2 regions of the Faecalibacterium sp. 7 genome follow, and region 2 is predicted to be linked to the other one. Evidence: a T-box and tRNA genes for the amino acid it is inferred to sense, from the RefSeq annotation. Region 2 holds a T-box; the other holds one or more tRNA genes.
The links. A T-box is a leader RNA that pairs with one kind of tRNA and senses whether it is charged. The one in region 2 lies ahead of asnS (asparagine--tRNA ligase), so its partner is inferred to be a tRNA-Asn.
Positions count from the first base shown of each region.

Region 1: it encodes a tRNA-Asn, which carries the amino acid that the T-box ahead of asnS (asparagine--tRNA ligase) is inferred to sense. The anticodon was not compared.

Region 1 covers NZ_CP186911.1:2,031,349-2,042,739, reverse strand. Annotated here, with positions in the region: gene ACKXF7_RS10210 (MBL fold metallo-hydrolase RNA specificity domain-containing protein) at 1-734, opposite strand, end outside; gene typA (translational GTPase TypA) at 1,080-2,903, shown strand; tRNA gene ACKXF7_RS10200 (tRNA-Asn) at 3,065-3,141, shown strand; gene ACKXF7_RS10195 (peptidase domain-containing ABC transporter) at 3,600-5,933, shown strand; gene ACKXF7_RS10190 (hypothetical protein) at 6,175-6,624, shown strand; gene ACKXF7_RS10185 (HlyD family secretion protein) at 6,627-7,739, shown strand; gene ACKXF7_RS10180 (Ig-like domain-containing protein) at 7,789-9,324, shown strand; partial or broken gene glmS (glutamine--fructose-6-phosphate transaminase (isomerizing)) at 9,461-11,282, opposite strand.
Region 2 covers NZ_CP186911.1:628,418-639,808, forward strand. Annotated here, with positions in the region: gene ACKXF7_RS03225 (aldo/keto reductase) at 1-846, shown strand, start outside; gene ACKXF7_RS03230 (murein hydrolase activator EnvC family protein) at 989-2,293, opposite strand; gene ACKXF7_RS03235 (phosphatase) at 2,427-2,630, opposite strand; gene ACKXF7_RS03240 (A/G-specific adenine glycosylase) at 2,752-3,795, opposite strand; gene asnS (asparagine--tRNA ligase) at 4,112-5,500, opposite strand; T-box leader at 5,549-5,809, opposite strand; gene spoIIP (stage II sporulation protein P) at 5,842-6,978, opposite strand; gene gpr (GPR endopeptidase) at 7,100-7,885, opposite strand; gene rpsT (30S ribosomal protein S20) at 8,052-8,312, shown strand; gene ACKXF7_RS03265 (hypothetical protein) at 8,382-8,768, opposite strand; gene ACKXF7_RS03270 (SpoVA/SpoVAEb family sporulation membrane protein) at 8,755-9,111, opposite strand; gene ACKXF7_RS03275 (stage V sporulation protein AD) at 9,108-10,130, opposite strand; gene ACKXF7_RS03280 (SpoVA/SpoVAEb family sporulation membrane protein) at 10,229-10,690, opposite strand; gene ACKXF7_RS03285 (M15 family metallopeptidase) at 10,775-11,391, shown strand, end outside.

The sequences.
Region 1 (11,391 bases), 1.4 Mb from region 2:
AAGCTGGGAACGACCACATTGCCGCCGCGGTCAAAGGTGCGCTGCAGGATCTTTGCCAGCTCGTTCACATAATCCGGCTTTGGACCGTGGCTACGGTCGCCATAGGTGGACTCCATAAAGACATAGTCCGCCTCTTTGATGTAGGTGGGGTCCCTGATGATGGGCTGGTCCGTATTGCCGATATCGCCGGAGAACACCAGTTTTGTGGTATTTTCGCCCTCGGTGATCCACAGCTCAATGCTGGCCGAGCCCAGCAGATGGCCCACGTCCACAAAGCGCGCCTCAATACCCGGCGCCAGCTCCACGCGCTGTTCATAGTTTACTCCCCTGAACAGCTTCATGGCCGCTTCGGCATCCTGTACGGTATACATGGGCTCCACCGGCTCTGCACCGGAACGCTGGCCCTTGCGGTTTTTCCATTCGGCTTCAAATTCCTGAATATGGGCCGAGTCCCGCAGCATGATGCCGCACAGCTCCACTGTAGGGTTCGTAGCATAGATGTTGCCCCGGAAGCCGTTGCGCACCAGCAGCGGCAGCATGCCGGTATGGTCGATATGGGCATGGGTAGCCAGCACCCAGTCGATTTCCCCGGGAGCGACCGGGATGGGCTGATTTTCGTAGACATCCTTGCCCTGCTCCATGCCGCAGTCGATCAGAAAGCGCCGTCCGGCCGCTTCGATCAGCGTACAGCTGCCGGTGACCTCATGGTTCGCGCCCAGAAACGTGATCTTCATAAAAACACCTCCGGTTTTGCAGCATTTTATCGGTACTTCTCCGGGCTGAGGGCCGGGAGTTTTCCCAGCGAATGATCCGAGGGTGGGAGCTGGAAGCCCCGAAATTTTGCGGGAAAAGCCCCCGGCTCGCAACCCCGTTCTCCGCATTTTGCTTTTGCACCCTTAGTATAGCATATTTTCAAGGAACACGCCGCACAAATCACGCCGCTTTTCTCGGGCATTCTGCCGAAAGGCTGAAAAAATTTTTATACAATCTTGACAAACCACCCTCTTCTGTTATAAACTTAGGATTGTATGACGTTCGTTCGTATTTTATGAGTTTTAATAATAGAGAGGTTGAATTTTATGGTTCGTAACGATTTGCGCAACGTTGCCATTATCGCTCACGTTGACCACGGCAAGACCACCCTGGTGGACGCAATGCTGCGTCAGAGCGGCGCGTTCCGCGACAATCAGGTCGTGGCTGAGCGCGTCATGGACAGCGGCGATATCGAGCGTGAGCGCGGCATCACCATTCTGGCCAAGAACTGCTCCTGCACCTACAAGGGCGTCAAGATCAACATCGTCGATACTCCGGGCCATGCCGACTTCGGCGGCGAGGTCGAGCGCGTGCTGAAGATGGTCAACGGCGTTCTGCTGCTGGTGGATGCTGCCGAGGGCTGCATGCCCCAGACCCGTTTCGTGCTGCAGAAGGCTCTGCAGCAGAACCTGAGCCTGGTGGTGGCCATCAACAAGATCGACCGTCCCGATGCCCGCATCAAGGAAGTCATCGATGAGGTGCTGTACCTGCTGATGGATCTGGGCGCCACCGATGAGCAGCTGGACTGCCCCATGCTGTTCTGCTGCGGTCGTGATGGCACCGCAAGTCTGGACCCGGATGTGCCCGGCACCGACCTGATCCCCCTGTTCGATACTCTGCTGAGCACCATCAAGCCGCCCGAGGGCGACCCCGAGGCTCCCTTCCAGATGCTGGTGTCCTCTGTGGACTACAACGACTTTGTGGGCCGCATTGGCATCGGCCGCATCCAGAACGGCGTTGCCAAGGTGGGCGAGGAAGTTGTCGTCTGTGACTGGCACAATCAGGATCTGAAGATGCGCGGCCGTCTGACCAAGCTGTACGACTTCCAGGCCAATGGCCGTCAGCCCTGCGATAACATCACCGCCGGCGATATCGTGGCCTTCTCCGGCCTGCCCGATGTGACCATCGGCAACACCCTGTGCAGCCCCTCCAATGTGGAGCCGCTGCCCTTTGTGAAGATCAACGACCCCACCGTGGAAATGACCTTCTCCGTCAATGACAGCCCGCTGGCCGGCCGTGAGGGCAAGTACGTTACCAGCCGTCAGATCCGTGACCGTCTGCAGAAGGAACTGCTGAAGGACGTTGCTCTGAAGGTGGAGGATTCTGCCACTACCGATTCCTTCCGCGTTATGGGCCGTGGCGAAATGCATCTGTCCATCCTGATCGAGACCATGCGCCGCGAAGGTTATGAGCTGCAGGTCTCTCCCCCGCACGTTCTGACCAAGGTCATCGACGGTAAGACCTATGAGCCCATGGAGCATGTTGTCATCGATGTGCCCACTCAGTATCAGGGCGCTGTCATGACCGGTCTGGGCCAGCGCAAGGCCATCCTGCAGCAGATGGAATCTCTGGGCACCGACCGCGTGCGTCTGGAGTTCCGTATGCCCAGCCGCGGCCTGTTCGGCTACCGTAACCAGTTCCTGACCGATACCCACGGCGAAGGCATCATCAACCAGATCTTCGACGGCTATGATGTCTGGGCCGGCATGATCGCCAACCGCTCCACCGGTTCTCTGGTCAGCTTCGAGACCGGCGAGGCCGTCACCTACGGTCTGTTCAACGCACAGCAGCGCGGTACTCTGCTGGTGGGCGCCGGTGAGAAGGTCTACGAAGGCATGGTCATCGGCTACACCGCTTCCGGCGAGGATGTGGATGTCAACGTCTGCAAGACCAAGCATCTGACCAACACCCGTGCATCCGGCTCTGACGATGCCCTGCGCCTGATCCCCATCAGCAAGCTGAGTCTGGAAGGCTGTCTGGAGTTCCTGGCACAGGATGAGCTGCTGGAGGTCACCCCCGAGAATCTGCGCATCCGCAAGCAGATCCTGAACCATGAGCAGCGCATGAAGGCCAAGAGCAAGCTGAAGTAAGCGTTCTGTTCCCTTATATAATATGTATTTCCCGCCCTGCAGCGTTTCAAAAACGCCGCAGGGCTTTTTGTTTTTGCAAAAAATTTCTGGTTTTGTAAAAAAGGGCTTGCAAAAGGCATTCTTATGCGGTATAATATCTCTCGCAGTCACAACTGTGATCTGCCTCTTTAGCTCAGTCGGTTAGAGCACCTGACTGTTAATCAGGGTGTCGCCTGTTCGAGTCAGGCAAGAGGCGCCAAAGCAGAGCAATGTTCCTTGCGGACATTGCTCTTTTTATTTGTGTCATATCCGGCAGCTGATGCCGCATGGATTTTCCCCTCCACCCCACCATCTCCGGTCTTTGTCTACAGCCCCGGAAAAAGCAGCATCTATGCAGAAAAAAGTATTCAGCTTAATGATTTCTTAAAAATTGACCACTTGAAGAAGATGTTGCATTGTGGTATACTTTTTATGTTCTTTGGGAATTAGTATCTGATTTTCCAAAGTCCGGTACACAGTTCCATGGGCATTTTGCCATTTTTAGCAGCAGTTGACCGGTGCTTTGCCGCCGTTCTCCGCAGGACGGGGTAAGCCACCGGTTTTTATACTGCTTACAGACTGTGTTTTTTTGCGTTGTCAGAGCTGCTGCCGTCCGCTTCCGTTGGAAGTGTTCTGCAGTCGTTTGAATAAATTTGTATATGATCAAAGGAAGCATCTATGCGTTATACCTACGTCCGGCAGCATGACACTACCGACTGTGCGGCTGCCTGCCTCGCAATGGTGTGCCTCCATTACAAAAAGGAAGTTACCATCACCCGCCTGCGCGATATGATGGGCACTGACCTGAAAGGCACGAACCTTGTTGGTTTGCAGAAAGCCGCTAACGAGTTGGGTTTTTCCACCGCAGCGGTTCGCGTGGACCGTGAAAATTTCCTCAGCGATTTCTCTTTGCCCTGTATCGCACAGGTCATTACCGACCAGGGTCTGGCCCACTTTGTGGTGGTCTTTAAAAAGACCACCATCAAGGATGAGGGTGAGCGCCGCAAGCACATGCTGAAGGAGTCGGAATCTGCCAAGGAAGACGAAAAGAACGGCAAAAAGCACAAGTGCAAGGATTATGTCATCATCGGCGACCCCGCCACAGAGCTGAAAAAGATCAGTCTGGATGAGTTCTACAAGAACTTTACGGGCGTTCTGCTGCTGATGAACCCCACCTCGGAGTTCAAGGGCGGCAAGGTGAAAAAGGGCGGCATGTTCAAGCGCTACATTGATCTGCTGCTGCCCCAGAAAAAGCTTTTCTTCTATGCAATTTTTGCCTCTCTGATCACAACGATCCTCGGCATTGCATCCTCCATGTTCAACAAGATCCTGATGGATGAGGTGCTGCCCTACGGATTGAATAATCTGCTGGTCACGCTGATCCTCGTGTTCAGCATGGTCAGCCTGACCAATACTCTGATCGGTTTTGTGCGGCAGTGGGTGCTGATCCATCTGTCCATCAAGATCGATATCCCGCTGATGATGGGCTACTTCGGGCACATCTTCCACCTGCCCATGAAGTTCTTTGCCACCCGCAAGACTGGTGATATCACCACCCGTTATTCGGACGCAAACACCATCAAGTCCATCTTCACCAGCATTGCGCTGAGTCTGATCATGGATATCTCCATGGCCATCATCACCGGCATCATTCTGTTCCGCATGAACGCGATGCTGTTCTCCATTTCGCTGTTCATGGCGCTGGTCAGCATTCTGCTGGTGCTGATCTACAAGCAGCCGTATAAGAAGATCAACGAAGAGACCATGGTGCAGTCTGCTGCACTGAACAGCCAGATGATCGAAAGCCTGCGCGGCATTGAGACCGTCAAGTGCAACGCCAACGAGGACACCGAGCTGGAAAACCTCGAGCGTGAATACATCAAGAGCCTGAAGATCAGCCTGCGTTCCAGCCGCATCAGCACCACACAGGGTCTGATCTCCGCCTTCATCTCCATGATCTTTGGCATGCTGACCACATATGTGGGCATCAGTCAGGTGCTGAACGGCGAAATGACGCTGGGCGGCTATATGGCTTTCAGCACCCTGTCTTCCTACTTCACTTCTCCGCTGAGCAACCTGATCGGTCTGCAGATGCAGATCCAGGAAGCCAACATCTCCATGAAGCGTCTGACCGAGATCATGGACTATCCTTCTGAAACTGCCGGTGACGAGGATCGCACGGATCTGGAAAAGGTGGAGGGCGACATCGAGTTCAAGGATGTCACCTTCCGTTACGGCAACCGTGCTCCTGCACTGGATCACATCAGCTTTACCATCCCGGCCGGCAAAAAGGTGGCTCTGGTGGGCAGCAGCGGCAGCGGCAAGTCCACCATCACCAAGCTTCTGCTCAAGTATTATGAGCCGGAGGATGGCGAGATCGACTTCAACGGTGTGAATCTGACGGAATACACCAACGATTCTGTCCGCCGCGCAATTTCCTATGTGCCGCAGAACGTTGAGCTGTTCAGCAAGACCATCTATGACAACATCCGTGTTTCCCGCATGGATGCCACCATGGACGAGGTCAAGGAAGCTGCCAAGAAGGCCGATGCGCACGACTTTATCCGTCATCTGCCCCTGCAGTACAACACCTATCTGGAGGAAGCCGGCAACGGCCTGTCCGGCGGTGAGAAGCAGCGCATTGCACTGGCTCGTGCTTTCCTGAAGGATTCCAACCTCTACATTCTGGATGAGTCCACCAGCAACCTCGACTTTGCAACGGAAAACCTGATCTTCAACATGATCTATGACCAGCTTGCGGATCGTTCCATGCTGATCGTTGCTCACCGCCTGTCCACCGTCCGTGACTGTGACATGATCCTGGTGATGGATCACGGCCAGATCGTGGAGCGCGGCACCCATGAGGAGCTGCTTGCCAAGGAAGGCAGATACTACGAGCTGTGGAACATGCAGCAGGGTATTTACCGCAGCAAGAAAAAGGCAGAACCCAAGCAGCCTGTCATGCAGGCTGTCGTGGAAGAGGATGACGACGGCGAGTCGATCACCTATTGATATGCTGAGATCGGATGGAGTTCCGGTTCCATAATATGACTGCCAGGGCCATCGATGCTGACAACAGAAAGCCTGTTTGTCTCGTCTGTCCTGAATAAGGAAGATGGTGTTACCCTGAAGCGGCGCGGTCTGCTCAGGTGACAATGCCTTACTATGGTGTGCCCGGAGACAAAGCGCCTCCGGGCACATTTTATCTAACGCCGATGTAAAGTAAATCTGAAACGAAACAGAGGTATTTATCATGAATGAGATCAAAGTAGCTGAAAACAAGACCCTCAAGCTTACCAATGTGCTCTCCCGCGAGATCCGTCCGGAAGAAATGGCCAGCCTGCCGGTGGTGCTGACCCAGATGCACAATTTCATCAAGAGCAACAACGCTCAGCCCATCGGCCCCATCATCCAGTCCTTTGCACTGGGCGAGGATCATCAGATGCACCTGTACATGATGCAGCAGGCCACCCAGCTCATCCCTCAGATGGACCCGGGCTACCACATGGATGCCATCCTGCGCGTTAAGAACTGCCTGTACGCCCACTACACCGGACCCATGGAAAACAGCCAGCTGGCCTCCTACAAGCTGCAGGTCCACGCTTTTGAGAACGACCAGAAGCTGACCGGCACTTCTTATACGATCTATGTCAATCAGGATTCTGACGATGCTGTGATCGATGTCTTTATGGAGACCAAATAATTATGACAATGAAAGTTCAAAGCCTGACGGACCTGCAGGACCGCCGTATCATGCTGGACAGGGATGTGCCGCCCTACGGTTACGCCTTTGTCATTCTGGTGGGCATCTTTATGGTGTTCCTTCTGGTGTGGAGCACCCAGACCAACCGCATTTATGTCAGCCAGAACACCGGCACCGTGCAGGCCAGCAACAAGACCTACATCATGTCCAGCTATTCCGGTTCCATCACCGAAATGTATATCTCGGAAGGCAGCTATGTGAACGAGGGCGACCTTGTGGCGCACATCAAGAGCACGGACATCGATATGCAGCAGGACAATCTGGAAAGCCAGCTCAAGATCTACCAGACCCAGCTGGACCAGTATAATAAGCTGCTGCAGTGCGTGCAGGACGACACCAACTACTTCAGCGAGACGAACCCGGAAGATCAGCCTTACTACTACCAATACGAGACCTACAAGAGTCAGGTCTCGCAAAAGACCTTTGACGCTACTGCCTATCAGGCTGCCGGCTATTCGGATGCTCAGATCAAGACCATGATGGAGCAGAGCCAGAGCGAGGTGGAGGCCTTGTACTACTCCACCATGCAGTCCATTTCCCAGAGCATCACCAGTGCGCAGAGCAACGTGGACAACATTCAGGCCCAGATCGATACCCTGAACACCGGTGCCAACGATTATTATATCTATGCTCCCACCTCCGGTGTGATCCACATGGATACCCCCTATAAGGAGGGCATGGTCCTGAGCGCCGGTTCTCCGCTGGCTACTGTCGCCAGTGAGAACGACGATCTGGAGGTCGTTGCCATGGTCACTGTGAACGACCGTCCCCTGCTGCATGTGGGCGACCCCTGCAAGATCGCCATCACCGGCCTGTCGGAGTACTCCTACGGTACCCTGACCGGCACCGTGACCGCGATCGACAGCGATGTGACCGCCAGCACCAATGCATCCTACTACAAAATGACCATCAAGCCGGATACCACCTACGTGGTAAGCAAGAGCGGTGATAAGGTAGACCTTTCCAACGGCATGAGCGTTACCGCCCGTGTGGAGTACGACCAGATCACTTACTTTGAGTACGCAATGGAAGCACTGGGTGTTCTGTTCCATTAAAACCGGACTGTCAGCCGTTGCCAAATCACCCCAAAGAGGTATACTTACTATGAAATCAACCGCAAAAAAACTGGCCGTCTGTGCGGTAGCGTTTTGCCTGCTGGCCTGCGGCACAGCTGTGTCTGCGGCCGCAGCAAGCCCGGTCTCCGGCCTCGCCCTGAGCGGCATTACCATGCCGTGGGATCAGAATGTACCTGCCGAAAGCATTGAAGCCGGCAGCTATACCGCCAATATGCTGCTGGGTTCTTCTCAGCAGCTGTCCCCCGTGGTGCGTCCCCGCAACTCTACCGATTCGGTGGTCTATATATCGGACGATACCTCCATTCTGACCGTGAGCAACACCGGTGTTGTGCAGGCTGTGGGTGTGGGTACTACCCGTATCACAGCTGCTGCCGGCAATCAGATCTGTGCTTACACCATCGTGGTCTCCATGGATTCCTCCATGATCGTGACCGAAATGGATCTTTCTCTGTCCTCCAATACCATTTATGTCGGCAACTCGGTATCGGCACAGCTGCAGGTGCGGCCCACCTCGGCCTCCAATTATGCCACCGTCACCCTGACCTCTTCCAACGAAAAGGTAGCCACGGTGAATAATTTTGGCCGCGTTACCGGTGTCGCCCCCGGTACTGCCACCATCACCGCTACCTGCGGTTCGGTGACTGCTACCACCAATGTTACGGTCATGAGCATTCCCAACTCCGGAACCGGAACCGGAACCGGAACCGGCACCGCCAGCACCGGTTCTTCCAACAGCGGTCAGGTCATCACGGTGAATCCTTCCTACGTTGTACTCAAGCCCGGTGCCACCCGCACCCTGACCGCCAGCGTCAAGCCTTCCTCTGCTTCTCAGAAGTTCACCTTTAAGTCCGCCAACAGCAACATTGCCACGATCAGCCCCAGCGGCGTGATCACAGCTGTGGGCACCGGTGCAACCTCCATCACGGTCTCCAACGGCACGGCTTCTGCTATGGTCACGGTCATTGTCAACCGTTCTGCCGCTTCCTCGGAGGAATCTTCGGACAGCAACACTACAAAGCCGGAGGACGATACTCCCATTGAGATCGATCCCGTGGTGCAGGCGATCCAGGACAGCACGGACAACGAGATCGTCTTTACGCAGGCCGAAGTTCCCACTGTGACCGGTGATATTCTCAATGCCCTGCGCACCACCGGCAAGACCCTGTGTGTGGTGGGCGACGGCTACACCATGCAGATCGCGGGCAGCAACGTCAAGAGCACCACCAGTGAACTGGATACCATGCTCGTGCTGACCGAGAGCAAGGAGGGCATTGAGTTTGAGCTGGACAAGGGCAAAGCCCTCCCCTGCTCGGTGCGCATCGATCTGGATGTGAGCACCTATACCCGTTTGTATCTGTACAACCCCACCTCTGGCAAGTGGCAGTACCTGAACAGCTACACGGACGGCATCATCACAGCAGATACCGCCGGTCATTATCTGCTGACCAATCAGAACCTGAAATTTGCCAACATCAACTGGACCTTCTTCATTGCCGGCGGCGTGACGATCATCATTATCGGCATCGCCTATATCGTGCTGAAAAAGCGCTACTGGTTCTGGTAAGCCGGAAGCTCTATAAAAACAGCAGCTCCCCTCTCTGACAGCTCAGAGAGGGGAGCTTTTTTCGTTCTATTCATCGGTCCGGCGTCCGCATCTTCTCAGAGCGGCCTGCGGGCCTTTCCAGCGCGGTTTTGTGCCGTTACTCCACCGTCACGCTCTTTGCCAGATTGCGCGGCTTATCCACATCACAGCCGCGCAGAACAGCCATATAGTAGGCAAACAGCTGCAGCGGCACAATGAGCTGCAGCGGCATCAGGATATCCTCGTATTCATCCAGCCGGACCACCGCATCGGCCACACCCTCGGGCACCACGGCGTCCTTTGTGGTGAACAGCAGCACCCTTGCGCCGCGGCTGCGGGTCTCTTTGGCATTGGAAATGGTCTTTTCGTATACCTGCTTCTGGGTCGCCAGTGCGATCACCGGCACGCCATCCGTGATCAGACTGATGGTGCCATGCTTGAGCTCCCCTGCCGCATAAGCATCCGAGTGCACATAGCTGATCTCTTTGAGTTTAAGGCTTCCTTCCAGCGAAAGCGCGTAGTCGAAACCACGCCCGATAAAGAAGCAGCTCTGGGTGTTCACATAGCGGCTGGCAAGGTATTTGATCTGCTCGCAGTCCGCCAGGCGTGGCTTGATGACCTCCGGTGCATGCAGCAGCTGCGCCGTATAGCGGCGGGTCTCCGCCTCGCTCAGTCGGCCGCGCGCATAGGCCAGACGCAGGGCAAACAGGTACAGAACACACATCTGCACCGTGTAAGCCTTGGTGGAGGCCACAGCGATCTCCGGCCCTGCATAGGTGTACATCACGTAGTCGGCCGCGCGTGCAATGGAACTGCCCACCACATTCACGATAGCAAGCACCGGCACGCCGCGGCTCCTGGCCAGCTTGAGTGCTGCCAGCGTGTCGCTGGTCTCGCCGGACTGGCTGATGATGATGACCAGATTGATTCTTTTCCAAAATCGGGTCCCGGTAGCGGAACTCGCTGGCAATGTCCACCTCGGCAGGCACACGGGCCAGCGCTTCAATGGCAGATTTACCCACCATGCCGGCGTGCATCGCCGTGCCGCAGCCCACCAGATGCACCCGGCCAATGCCGCGCAGCACCTCGTCTGTCAGCGCCGGGATGCGCAGCTCCGGCATTCCATCCTCCACACGGGGGCTCACTGTGGCCGTGATGGCGGCAGGCTGCTCGTTGATCTCCTTGAGCATGAAGTGGGGGTAGCCGCCCTTCTCAGCCGCTTCCATATCCCAGTCTGCCGTGAGCTGCCGACGTTCCACCGGCTCACCAAATTCGTTGTAGAAGCGGATGCCCTCAGCCGTGCAGACGGCCATATCGCCCTCTTCCAGCACGCTGTATTTCCGGGTATATTTGAGCAGCGCAGGGATATCCGATGCAATAAAGTTTTCGCCTTCCCCCCAGCCGACGATCAGCGGGCTTTCCCGCTTGACCGCAAAAATAGTATCCGGGTAATCGAAGAACAGCACCGCCAGCGCGTAGCTGCCGCGCACCTTGGAAAGGGCCTGTTGCAGCGCCCGCAGCGGGTCGCCGGTATAGCAGCTGTCGATCAGCTTTACCAGCACTTCCGTGTCGGTCTCGCTCTGGAAGGTATAGCCCTTTGCAGCCAACCGCTCCTTGAGCAGCCCGTAATTTTCAATGATGCCGTTGTGCACGATGCTCACACGCGGCGTGGAATGCGGATGGCTGTTCACATCGCTGGGCTCGCCATGGGTAGCCCACCGGGTGTGGCCGATGCCGCAGAAGCTTTGTGCCAGCTGCTGCGCTTCCAGCTTTTCCCGCAGGGCTGTGAGCCTCCCCTTGCTTTTTACTACGCAGATCCCTCCGTCCAGCGCAAGCGCCACACCGGCGGAATCATATCCGCGATACTCCAGCTTTTCCAGCCCATCCAGCAGCACATCCTGTGCATTGCGCTTACCGACATAACCAACGATGCCACACATACAAAACACCTCCATGCCGACCGCTCCCACGCAGAAAGGCGCAGTGACGCACGGTCAGCTCTCTTGTACAGTTTATGTTCTTGTATGGCTTTCTTTGATGGGATCTGTT
Region 2 (11,391 bases):
GGCACCTGGGCCATCGGCGGCGGCTCCTGGTGGGGCGACAACGACGACGCCCTGTCGGTAAAGGCCATCCAGACTGCTGTGGAGCAGGGCATCCAGTGGATCGACACCGCTCCCATCTACGGCCTGTACCACAGCGAGACCGTGGTGGGCGAGGCCATGAAGCACATCGACCGCGACAAGGTGGTGCTTTCCACCAAGTGCGGTCTGGAGTGGCGGCACGAGACGCCGGTGCTGCACAAGGTCGTGGACGGCACTGCCGTCTACCGCGACCTGTCTGCCCAGAGCATCATCGAGGATGTGGAGGACAGCCTGCGCCGCCTGCACACCGATCATCTGGATGTGCTGTACACTCACTGGCAGAGCCCCGATTTCGGCATCTACCCGCTGGAAGAGACGGTGGAGGCCATGATGAAGCTAAAGGAGCAGGGCAAGATCCGTGCCATCGGTGCATCCAATGTCACTGCGGACATCATCCGCGGCTACTGCAAGTATGGTCAGCTGGACGTCATTCAGGAAAAGTACAGCCTGCTGACCCGCCGCGTGGAAAAGCAGCTGCTGCCCACCTGCAGGGAGCTGGGTGTTTCGGTGCAGGCATACTCTCCGCTGGAGCAGGGCCTGCTGACCGGCAAGGTGACCATGGACACCACCTATCCCGAGGGCAGCACCCGCAACTCCAACCCCAGCTTCCAGCCCGCCCGCCGGGCACAGGCGCTGGACATGCTGGCAAAGTGGAGCGACCTGACCGAAAAATACGACTGCTCTCTGGCACAGCTGGTCATCGCCCTGACCGCCCGCATGATCCGGGCCTGCATGTGCTGTGCGGTGCCCGCACCCCGCAGCAGGTGATGGACAACGCCGGTGCACTGAACATCAAACTGGACGGTGCCGATGCCGTCCGCATGAAGTGGGACGTGGATGCCATTTCCTGAGTTTTTGATTTAAGACGCAAAAAGCCTCTGACCGCAATGGTCAGAGGCTTTTTTGCATCTCAGCTGTTCTCCTTCCAGAACAAACCGCCGGAGGTCTGGAACAGCGGCCATGGGTTCACGCTCTTGCTGCCAAGCTTGAAGTCCATGGTCAGCTCCTCGCCCAGCACGCCCACGGCCTGCCCCTTTTCCACCGTCTGCCCGGCAGAGACAGAAAGTGCCTGCAGCCCGTACAGGTAGCTGCGCATCCCGCAGCCGTGGTCGATGACCACCGTGTTTCCGGTAAGAGCCAGCTCTGCGGCCAGCACCACCACGCCGTTTGCCGGGGCGCGGCAGGGCTCGCCGGGAATGGTGTAGAGCTTTGTGGAGTTTGAGCGGCTGCCCTGCCGGCCGTTGACCACCCTGACCTGACCGTAATCCACCAGCGTGGTGTAGCTTTCCGCAGGGTTCACAAAACCGCCCTGCCAGAGCTTTTCCCGGGCAGGTGCTTCGTACAGGCCCCAGACCGCATTGCGGAACTGGGTGTTCGCCGCTTCCGATGCATCCGGCTCCGGCTCCGCATCCACCGTGCCGAAATCTCTGGGCAGCACGACAATGCTGCGGCTGACCGTTTCGCCGTTCACCGTGATGTTCACCTCATGCCCGCCGGAGGAAGCGTTGTAAGCCGCCGGGATATAGGCCCGCCAGCCATCCGGTGCACGCACGCACTGCACATTGCCAAGGTCTGTTTCCACCGTGGGGGCCGCATCGCCGGTCATGCCGGAAATGCGCAGGCCCACCACGCCGCCCTGCTCCACCCGCTCGGCCGAAAGCTCTGCCTCTGCGCTGGCCTGCAGGGTAAACCGGAAGGCATAACGATACCAGCCGGTGGGCTTTGCGGGCTTTTCCAGCCTCAGATTCCTGCGCACAGCTTCGGTGCTGCCGCCCTCGAACTGCATCACGGTGCCGCCCTCCGGCACCCGCCAGACGGTCAGTTCGGCCTTGTATTCGCCATTGGCCGGGAACAGAAAGCTCTCGTATTCACTGGCTGTGCCCGTGAATACCGTCTCGCCGGAAGCCGTCCGGATGGTCAGGGTGGTGTAGACGGACCAGTCCGGCAGGGTGAGGGCCGGGTGGGCCGTGTACAGGATGCCCAGCTTCTGCACCGTGAGGGTCGCCGGGCTGGCGAACACCTTATCCAGCTGTCCGCCGATCAGCGGCACCTGCCAGCAGGCTCCGTTGCTCTCCAGCGCTTCGGCGCCGAACTGCGCCGAACTGTCCGGGCAGCTGCCCTCGGTGGTAAAGGCGTAGCTCACCCCCATCACCGCCCCCAGAAACACCCCGACGCCCAGCACCACACCCACGAGCCAGAGCAGAAAACGCTTCATGATGTACTCCTTCCGCAACGCTGTTTTTCTGCATCCCGCCGATAAAAACAGCTTCTATGTAACAAAAAGGGCGCACCGAAACAGTCTTGTGCAGACTGCCGGTGCGCCCGAAAGGTCTTTTGCAGTTCAGGGATTATTCTGCGGCGTCCTCGGCAGGGGCAGAATCCTCAGCGGGAGCAGCAGGCTCAACGGTCTCAGCATCGTCCTCGCCGAACAGCAGACGCTCGTACTCGTCCAGTTCCTTCTCACGGCGGTGCAGATAAACAGCAACAGCGGCAAGGGCACCGGCAACAGCAGCCAGAACAGTGATCACAGCGACCAGGCAAGATTTCTTCATAGGTTCGTACACTCCTTTTTTGATTGAAACGGTGTTTCAGCTTTTATCCAGTGCTTGTTGGCTTTTATTATACCCGTTCCTGTCAAAAATTACAACCATTCAGGTCAAAAAGGCCGAAATTTCATACCATAAGCTTCTTATATGACTTAAATGCACCGGGCAGGGTATACTCCGCCTGCAAAGCTTCCCGGCTGGCCCAGACGCAGCCCGCCGGGGCGCTTTGGGCAGGCAGATGCAGCAGGATGCCGCTCATGTGCCACTCGATATGGCTGAAGATATGCTTTGCGGCGGGCAGGGCGTCCGGCGCAGCGCAGCCCGTGTCCAGCCCCATGGCCCGCAGACGGGCAAGGACCTCTCCGGCAGCAAGAGCTTCGCCCTCCCACAGCACCGGCTGCCACAGCCCGGCCAGCAGGCCTTTTGCGGGGCGCTGCTGCAAAAGGAAGCCCGCCGGGCTTTCCAGCAGGGCCAGTGTCACCGGCTCCATGCGCCGGGGCTTTGGTGCAGCCTTATGGGGCAGCTCCGGCGCGGTGCCCGCCGCCCGGGCGCGGCAGACTGCCGCCAGCGGGCATTTTTCGCACAAAGGCGCACCGTTCGGCACACAGACCAGCGCCCCCAGCTCCATGAGGGCCTGATTGTAGTCGCCCGCAGCATCCGGCGGCTGATGCTCCATGACCCGGGCCGTAAAGGCCTTTTTCACCGCCGGTTCGGTGACGACGGCAGGGTCGTTGTACAGGCGGGAAAACACCCGCAGCACATTGCCATCCACCGCAGGCACCGGGATGCCGAAGCTGATGGAGGCAATGGCCCCCGCCGTGTAGTCCCCGATGCCGGGCAGGGCCCGCAGGGCATCGTAGTCGGCGGGTAGCTGTCCGCCGTACTGCTCGCAGACGATGCGTGCAGCCTTTTGCAGGTTGCGCACCCGGCTGTAATAGCCAAGGCCCTCCCACAGCTTGTGCAGCTTTTCCTCCCCGCAGGCGGCAAGGGCCGGGATGTCCGGCAGGGCGGCGAGAAAGCGTTGGTAGTAGGGCAGCGCCGCCGAGACCCGGGTCTGCTGCAGCATGATCTCGCTGAGCCATACATGGTAGGGGCTGGGGTCGGTGCGGAAGGGCAGGCTGCGCTGGTTTTTGTAGAACCAGTCCAGCAGGGCAGGAGAGATATTTTCCACTTGTTTTGTGCTCCTTGTTGAAAAGTCGGACATCTTGCGATTTAGAATTGCCTTCGCTTTGCTCTGGCAATCATAGCGGTAAAATTTTTATAGAAAGCGATCCCGGAAAGTCTGTGGACTTTCCGGGATCGCACTTTCACAGGTAAGGCCGCCGCGGTCAACAGCTGTATCATTTTAAAGCAGCAGTTTCCGGATACGGCCCCTTGCGTGAAAATGTGTTTGGAGCGGCCCGCAGGCCGCGACAAACACGAATATTAAAAATTCATTCCGCTGAATATGCCCAAAGCGCAAGCGGAGGGCATTCAAATCGTCATACTCAGAATCCGTATGCGGTGCGGGGGAAGGGCAGCACGTCACGGATGTTCTGGATGCCCGTGAGGTACATGATCATGCGCTCGAAGCCCAGACCGTAGCCGGAGTGCTCCACGCCGCCGAACTTGCGCAGGTTCAGGTACCAGTCGTAGCTGGACTTGTCCAGACCCAGCTCGTCCATGCGGGCTACCAGCTTGTCGTAGTCCTCTTCACGCTGGCTGCCGCCGATCAGCTCGCCGATGCCGGGCACCAGCATATCTGCGGCTGCCACGGTCTTGCCGTCGGCGTTCTGCTTCATGTAGAAGCTCTTGATCTCCTTCGGGTAGTCGGTAACGAACACAGGCTTCTTGAACACTACCTCGGTCAGGTAGCGCTCGTGCTCGGTCTGGATGTCCACGCCCCACTCCACGGGGAACTGGAACTTCTTGTTGTTCTTCTTCAGGATCTCGATGGCGTCAGTGTAGCTGATGCGGCCAAACTCGCTGTTTGCCACCAGCTCAAGGCGCTCGATGAGGCCCTTGTCGATGAACTGATTGAAGAAGGCCATTTCATCCGGGCAGTTGTCCAGCACGTAGCGGATGACGTACTTGGTCATGGCCTCGGCAGTGTCCATGTAGCCGGACAGGTCGCAGAATGCCATCTCCGGCTCGATCATCCAGAACTCGGCGGCGTGACGGGTGGTGAAGCTCTTCTCGGCGCGGAAGGTGGGGCCGAAGGTGTACACCTTGCCGAATGCCATGGCCATGGCTTCGGCTTCCAGCTGGCCGGAAACGGTCAGGTTGACCGGCTTCTCGAAGAAGTCCTGGGTGTAATCCACAGTGCCGTCCTCGTTCTTGGGCACATTCTCCAGATCCAGCGTGGTGACGCGGAACATTTCACCGGCGCCCTCACAGTCGGAGGCTGTCAGCAGCGGAGAGTGTGCATAGACGAAGCCGTTCTCCTGGAAGAACTTGTGGATCGCATAAGCGGCGACGCTGCGCACCCGGAATGCAGCGTTGAAGGTGTTGGTGCGGGGGCGCAGGGTGGGCATGGTGCGCAGATACTCCATGCTCATCTTCTTTTTCTGCAGGGGATATTCCTCTGCGGGGCAGTCGCCCAGGATCTCCACGCTGTCGGCGTTCAGCTCAAAGGGCTGCTTTGCCTGCGGGGTGAGCACCAGCCTGCCCTTGATGCGCAGGCTGCTGTACAGACCGGTGTGGATGACCTCATCGTAGTTGGCCAGCTTGCCGGCTTCCAGCACCACCTGCAGGGTCTTGAAGCAGCCGCCGTCCGACAGGGCGATGAAGCCGATGTTCTTGGAGTCTCGGATGTTCTTTGCCCAGCCGCAGACGGTGATCTCGGTGCCGTCGGCGGGGGTGTTTTTGAACAGCGAAACGATCTCGGTACGTTCCATGATAGTTCTCCTTTATAACACAAAAAAGACAGCTTTTTCTCCCTGAAAGTTCAGGGCGAACAAGCTGTCTTGTAATGTCCGCGGTGCCACCTGAATTACCGGAAGTGTCCGGTCGCTCACGCGCTCAAAAAAGCGCTGTCCCCCTAACGCAGGACCTGCGGCGCACCTACTGGCGGTCCATTCCAAAAGGCCGTGTTCAGCTTGCTGCTCCCGGGTGTTCGTTCGCGCGGCGCACGGGCGCGGCTCTCAGCTGTGCCGCACTCTCTGGGCCGGACGGCCCGCGCTACTTTTCCCGATCAAGGCATTTGACCTTTAAAAAATAGCACTTTGGCGGCGTTTTGTCAAGCACCGCCCAGCAATGCGGCGGCAAGGCCCTTTGCCGCCAGCTGCCCGGCGTAGAGGGCCTCGTTCAGGTTGTTGCCGTGCCCGCCGATCTCAATGAGCAGGCTGCCGGTGGTCAGGTCCTGATTATAGAACCGGTAGCTGAACAGCACCGGCCGGGTGAACCCGGGGTACATCTCCTCCATACTGCGCTCCCACGCGGCAGCAAAGCGCAGGTTTTGCCGCCAGCCGGGCAGCCGGACGGTGGTGCCGTTGTCGCACCCGCAGATGATCATGACCTGCGCGGCCTGCCGCCCGTCCACCGTGCACACCGGGGCATAGCGGGAGCCGCTTTCGGTCTCGATGGCGTCCCGGTGGACGTCCAGCACCACCTTGATGCTGGGGTACCGGGCCAGATACTGCTGCACTACGGCCCGGCTGTTGGCATAGCTGCCGGTGTAGCTGGGGTAGTCGTTCAGGGTCTCGTCGTGCAGGGTGTTGATGCCCGCCGCATTGAGGGTGTCGGCCACCACGCGTCCCACCGCACACATGTTCACGCTGCAGTCGGTGCTGCGGGCACCGTCGCCGGGGGCGAACCACAGCCCTGCCGAAAGACGGTAGTCCTCGGTGGCGTGGGTGTGCATCACCAGCACCTGCGGGTCGGGGCTGTCCGGCTCGATGGCAAAGGGCAGCGGATTCTGGATCTCTGCCGCAATGTCCGCTGCGCTCTGCCGGGTGTTGTTCTTGATGCTGCCCGCCCCGCAGGGGATGTACTTTTCGCCGCTGCCCTGCGGATATTGCTTTTCAATGATCTTTCCCGCATCTGCCGGGCGGGCATCCTCCCCCAGCAGGGGCACAAGGTAGTCCTCAATGTTCCCGGTCAGCGCCTGCACGGCCTGCGGCAGGGAAGAAGCGGGCCCTTGCGGTACGGACTCCGGCTCTGCCTGCTCCTGCACCGAGGATGCCGTTTCTCCTGCGGACTGCCGGCCCAGCCAGAGAAGGGTCTCGGCCATGGGCAGCGGTGCCGCGATGGCCGCTGCCAACCCCAGCGCCGCGCTGCGGGCAAAGATACATAGTGCGGCAAAAAGCACTGCCGCTTCCAGAAATGGCCTGACCTGCCCCTGTCCCCGGGCGGGCAGCGGGGTCCTGCTGCGCATGGCGGCACCTCCTTCCGGCTGTTTTTATTATTGTATGCCGGGCCGGGTGCAAAATAGCGCAGAATCCCAAGGGGGCTGTGCACTTTCAGGCTGCAGCCGCCACGCTCTGCAAAAAACGTTATCAGCCGGTCAGCCAGCACAGCTGCGCCACGCTCAGCCGGGGCTGCAGGGCCCGGTTGATGGCTGCTGCCAGCAGAGCCGAGCCGTGGGCAATGACGCTGTCCAGCGCCCGGGGCGTCACCACAAGATCCGCCCCCTCCTCCGCTTCCATCAGGGTGGGGATGCCCGCTGCGACCACCGGCACGCCCAGCATTCCGGCGTCCAGATGCCTTGCGTGGTCTGCCTGCGCCGGGTGCAGCCCGGTATCCGAAAACTGGATGCTGCGGCCCAGACGCACCCCCTCGGTGCTGCAAAGGCTGTCCACACAGATGAGGGCTGCAGGCCGCACCGCTTCCACCATTGCTCCGGCCAGCTGGCACAGGGTGAGCCCGGTGCTGCCCGACACCCCCGGCGCAATGGCGGCCACGGGCCGGATGCCGCGCACCGGCAGCGCATGCTGCGGCCCCATCGTGACCAGCACCTTCTGCACCGTGCGGGGGCCCAGCGCATCTGCCGTGATGCGGCGGCTGCCCACCCCCAGCACCAGCACCGGCCCCTCCGGCGGCAGCAGGGCCCGCAGCTCCGCCGCGCAGGTCTCGATGACGTCGGCGTCCCGCTCGTCCAGCACGCTGACGCTGGGCATCTCCAGTGTCACATACCGTCCCCGGGGCCGGCTGAGCCCCTCCCGCGCGATCTCTACCCGTGTAACGGTGACGCCGCCGCGTTTTGCCGTTGCCAGCCGCACCCCCGCGGGCAGGGCCCCCTCTGCCGTGCCAAACAGCTCATCGGCCATATCCGTAAAGCGCATTTTCTCGCCCCTCCTGCCTGTTTTGGGGCCAAATGCCCCCTCTGTACGCAGAAAGTATGGCAAAAATCAAACTTTTCTAAACAAAAATCAAAAAAACGCTTGCGTTAATACGACAAATATGGTATCATAAGGTGCGCTGTTATAGGTAGCCAAGGAGGTGGAACGAATGCCTAACATCAAATCTCAGAAGGACCGTGTCGTGCAGGCTGTTGCAGAGCAGGCTCACAACAAGGCCATTAAGACCAACCTGAAAACAGTCGTCAAGAAGGCAGACGCTGCCATCGATGCGAATGCCGCTGACAAGGACGCAACCGTCCTGGCTGCTGTTTCCGCGATCGACAAGGCTCGCGCTAAGGGTGTCATCAAGAAGAACACCGCCAGCCGCAAGATCAGCCGTATGGCAAAGCGTGCTAACAAGAACGCTTGATTGCTTTCTGATTGACGAACAAAACCCCTGTACCGGATCTCCGGCACAGGGGTTTTTGTTTTGCCCGCTTTATGGCACGGCAGCAGGCTGTTCCAGATCGCACAGGGCGGCAAGATCGAACTCCGACACCGGCCCCAGAAGCCGCTCCGGCGGCAGGGATCGGGCGGCTCGGCAAACAGCGCCCACGCAGCCCATGCCGTGGGCACCGCCGCCGCAAGGGCAAGCCCCGGCAGTACCAGAGCCGGGCATGTATGGAACCCGCTGCCCGGCGGCAGTGCTGCCGCCGCACAGACAGCCTGCGCGGCCCACAGCTCCCACAAAAGGGTGGTCCAGCGGTGCTTCATGCACATCACCTCCTGTTTTCCACAGTTTACCGCCGTGCGGTGGAAAAACAGGGCGAAGAGTGGCGGACAAAGTGACGATGTTCTGGTGTATTTCTTCTTCAGTTCTGGTCATGGCTTTTCCCTGCCCAGCTGCACACCACGCCGCACACAAGGCTGGTGGTGATGCCGGCCGCAGCAGCGGTCAGCCCGCCGGTGAGGATGCCCACGGCCCCCTCCTCGGCAAGAGCGGTGCGGACCCCCTTTGCCAGCAGATGCCCAAAGCCCAGCAGGGGCACGGTGGCACCGCAGCCTGCGAACTCGGCCAGCGGGGCATACCACCCGATGGCGGAAAGGACAACGCCCGCCGCCACGTATCCGGTCAGGATGCGGGCCGGGGTCAGGCCGGTCAGGTCGATGAGCAGCTGCCCCGCCGCGCAGATGGCCCCGCCCACGCAGAACGCCCAGAAATAATTCATGCCGTACCTCCTTTCTGCGGGGCGCGCAGCTCCACCAGATGGGCCACCGCAGGGATGCTTTCCTTCTGCAAAAAGGTCGTCTGGCTCATCAGGGCCCCGGTGGCTACGAACAGCACTCGTTTCTGGCTGCCCCGGCGCAGGCGCGGCAGGATATGCCCGCACAGCACCGCTGCGCAGCAGCCCGGGCCGGAGCCGCCGCTCTTCACCCGCTGCTCGTTCGGGTCAAACAGGATGCATCCGCAGTCCACATGGTTCCGGATGAGCAGGCCCTCGGCGGCCAGCAGCTCCCGCAGCAGCTGACTGCCGGTCTGTCCAAGGTCGCCGGTATAGATGCAGTCGAACTCCTGCGGTTCGGTGTTGGTATCCTTGAAATAGTGCAGCAGGGTCGAAGCCGCTGCGGGAGCCATGGCGGCTCCCATGTTGTTGATGTCCTTTACCTGATAATCCTGCACCCGGCCAAAGGCGGCTGCTGCAATGCCCACGCCCGCACCCTGCGGCTGCAGAAGGCAGCACCCGGCAGCGGTGGCCGTCCACTGGGCCGTAGGCGTGCGCACAGCCCCATAGCTCAGGGGCGTGCGGAACTGCCGTTCTGCCGCGCAGAAGTGGCTGGACGCCATAGCCAGCAGCGCCCGGGCCGCGCCGCTCTCGCACAAGGCAGCCCCCAGCGCCAGCCCCTCGGCCATGGTACTGCAGGCCCCGAACAGCCCGGCAAAGGGCACGCCCAGCTCCCGCATGGCGTAGCTGGACGCCGTGCACTGGGCCTGCAGGTCCCCTGCAAGGGCAAGCTGCACCTTTTCCTGCGGGAGCGCCGCTTTTTGCAGGCAGAGCCGTGCGGCACGCAGCTGCAGGTATGTTTCCGCAGCTTCCCAGCTGGACTGGCCAAAGCGGTTGTCTGCGCTCAGTTCATCGAACTCTGCAGCCAGCGGGCCTTCGCCCTCTTTTTTGCCGCCCACTGCCGCCCCTGCAGCAATGACCGGCGGCGTCTGGAACAGCAGGGTGTCCCCGCACCGGATCGACATAGGCAAAATTTCTCCTTCGTGGAAAATAGATGGAAAAAGTTCCATAAAATGTTGTATAATAACAGCATGCTGCAATCTTACGGCACACTTGCCCGTTTTTATAAAAGGACGGGCATCCCCAGCGTGTTCAGCCCCCACAGCACCGCGCCGTACACCACCGCCGCCAGCGTACCATATACGATGACCGGCCCGGCGATGGTGAACATCTTGGCCCCGGTGCCCAGCACCCGGCCCTCGGCCTTGAACTCGATGGCTGCGCTGACCACTGCGTTGGCAAAGCCCGTGATGGGCACCAGCGACCCGGCCCCCGCCTTTGCCGCCAGCTTCTGATACCACCCCAGCGTAGTAAGCACCGCCGAAAGGGCGATCAGGGTGCAGCTGGTCAGGGTAGCGGCAAGGTCGGCTTCCATCCCCATGGCAAGATACCGCTGGCGCAGTATCTCGCCCAGCAGGCAGATGCCGCCGCCCACGCAAAAGGCCCACAGACAGTCTGTTCCCAGAGGTGAGTGCGGCCCCACACGCCGCACCCGGCGCGCATATTCCTGTGCTGTCATCTTCATATCCTGTTCCCTCCGGGCATAGTCTGCCCATGGGATGCCCATTCTATACACAATGGTACAACCCCGCCGGAAAGGAGGCTTTCCATGCATCCAACTCCCCATCACCGCCATCCTCTGCGCCCGGCTGCGCGCCGTTTGCTTGCTTTCACCCTTGCGGCCTGCGCGGCTGCGGGCGGAGTCTCTTTCCTGCTCAGCCGTCATGCCGCCGTTCCCAGTGCATCGGCGGCTTCTGTCAGCAGTACAGCAGCCGCCAGTCCTGCTTCCGGTGCGGCTTCGGCCGTGGAGGAAGAGCCCGGCCTGCTCTCCGCTCAGCAGGCGCAGGCCATGCTGGACGACCCCCGCATGGTGCTGGTGAACCATACCAACAAGATGCCGGAGGACTACACCTTTACCACCAGAGAATGCGGTTCGGCCACCGCCGTCAATAAGACCCTGCAGACCGAAGCCGCCGACGCCTTTCTTGCCATGCAGGCCGCTGCCGCCAAAGAGGGCGTGACCATCTGGATGCAGAGCGGCTACCGCAGCGTGAAGTATCAGGAAGGGCTCTACAACAAAAAGACCCAGTATTATCTGGACAAGGGGCTGAGCCGGGCCGAGGCCCTGCAGAAGGCCGCTTCCATCGTGAATCCTCCGGGCTACTCCGAGCACAACTGCGGCCTTGCCGCCGACCTGAACAGCCCGGAGCACACCGGCCTTGACAC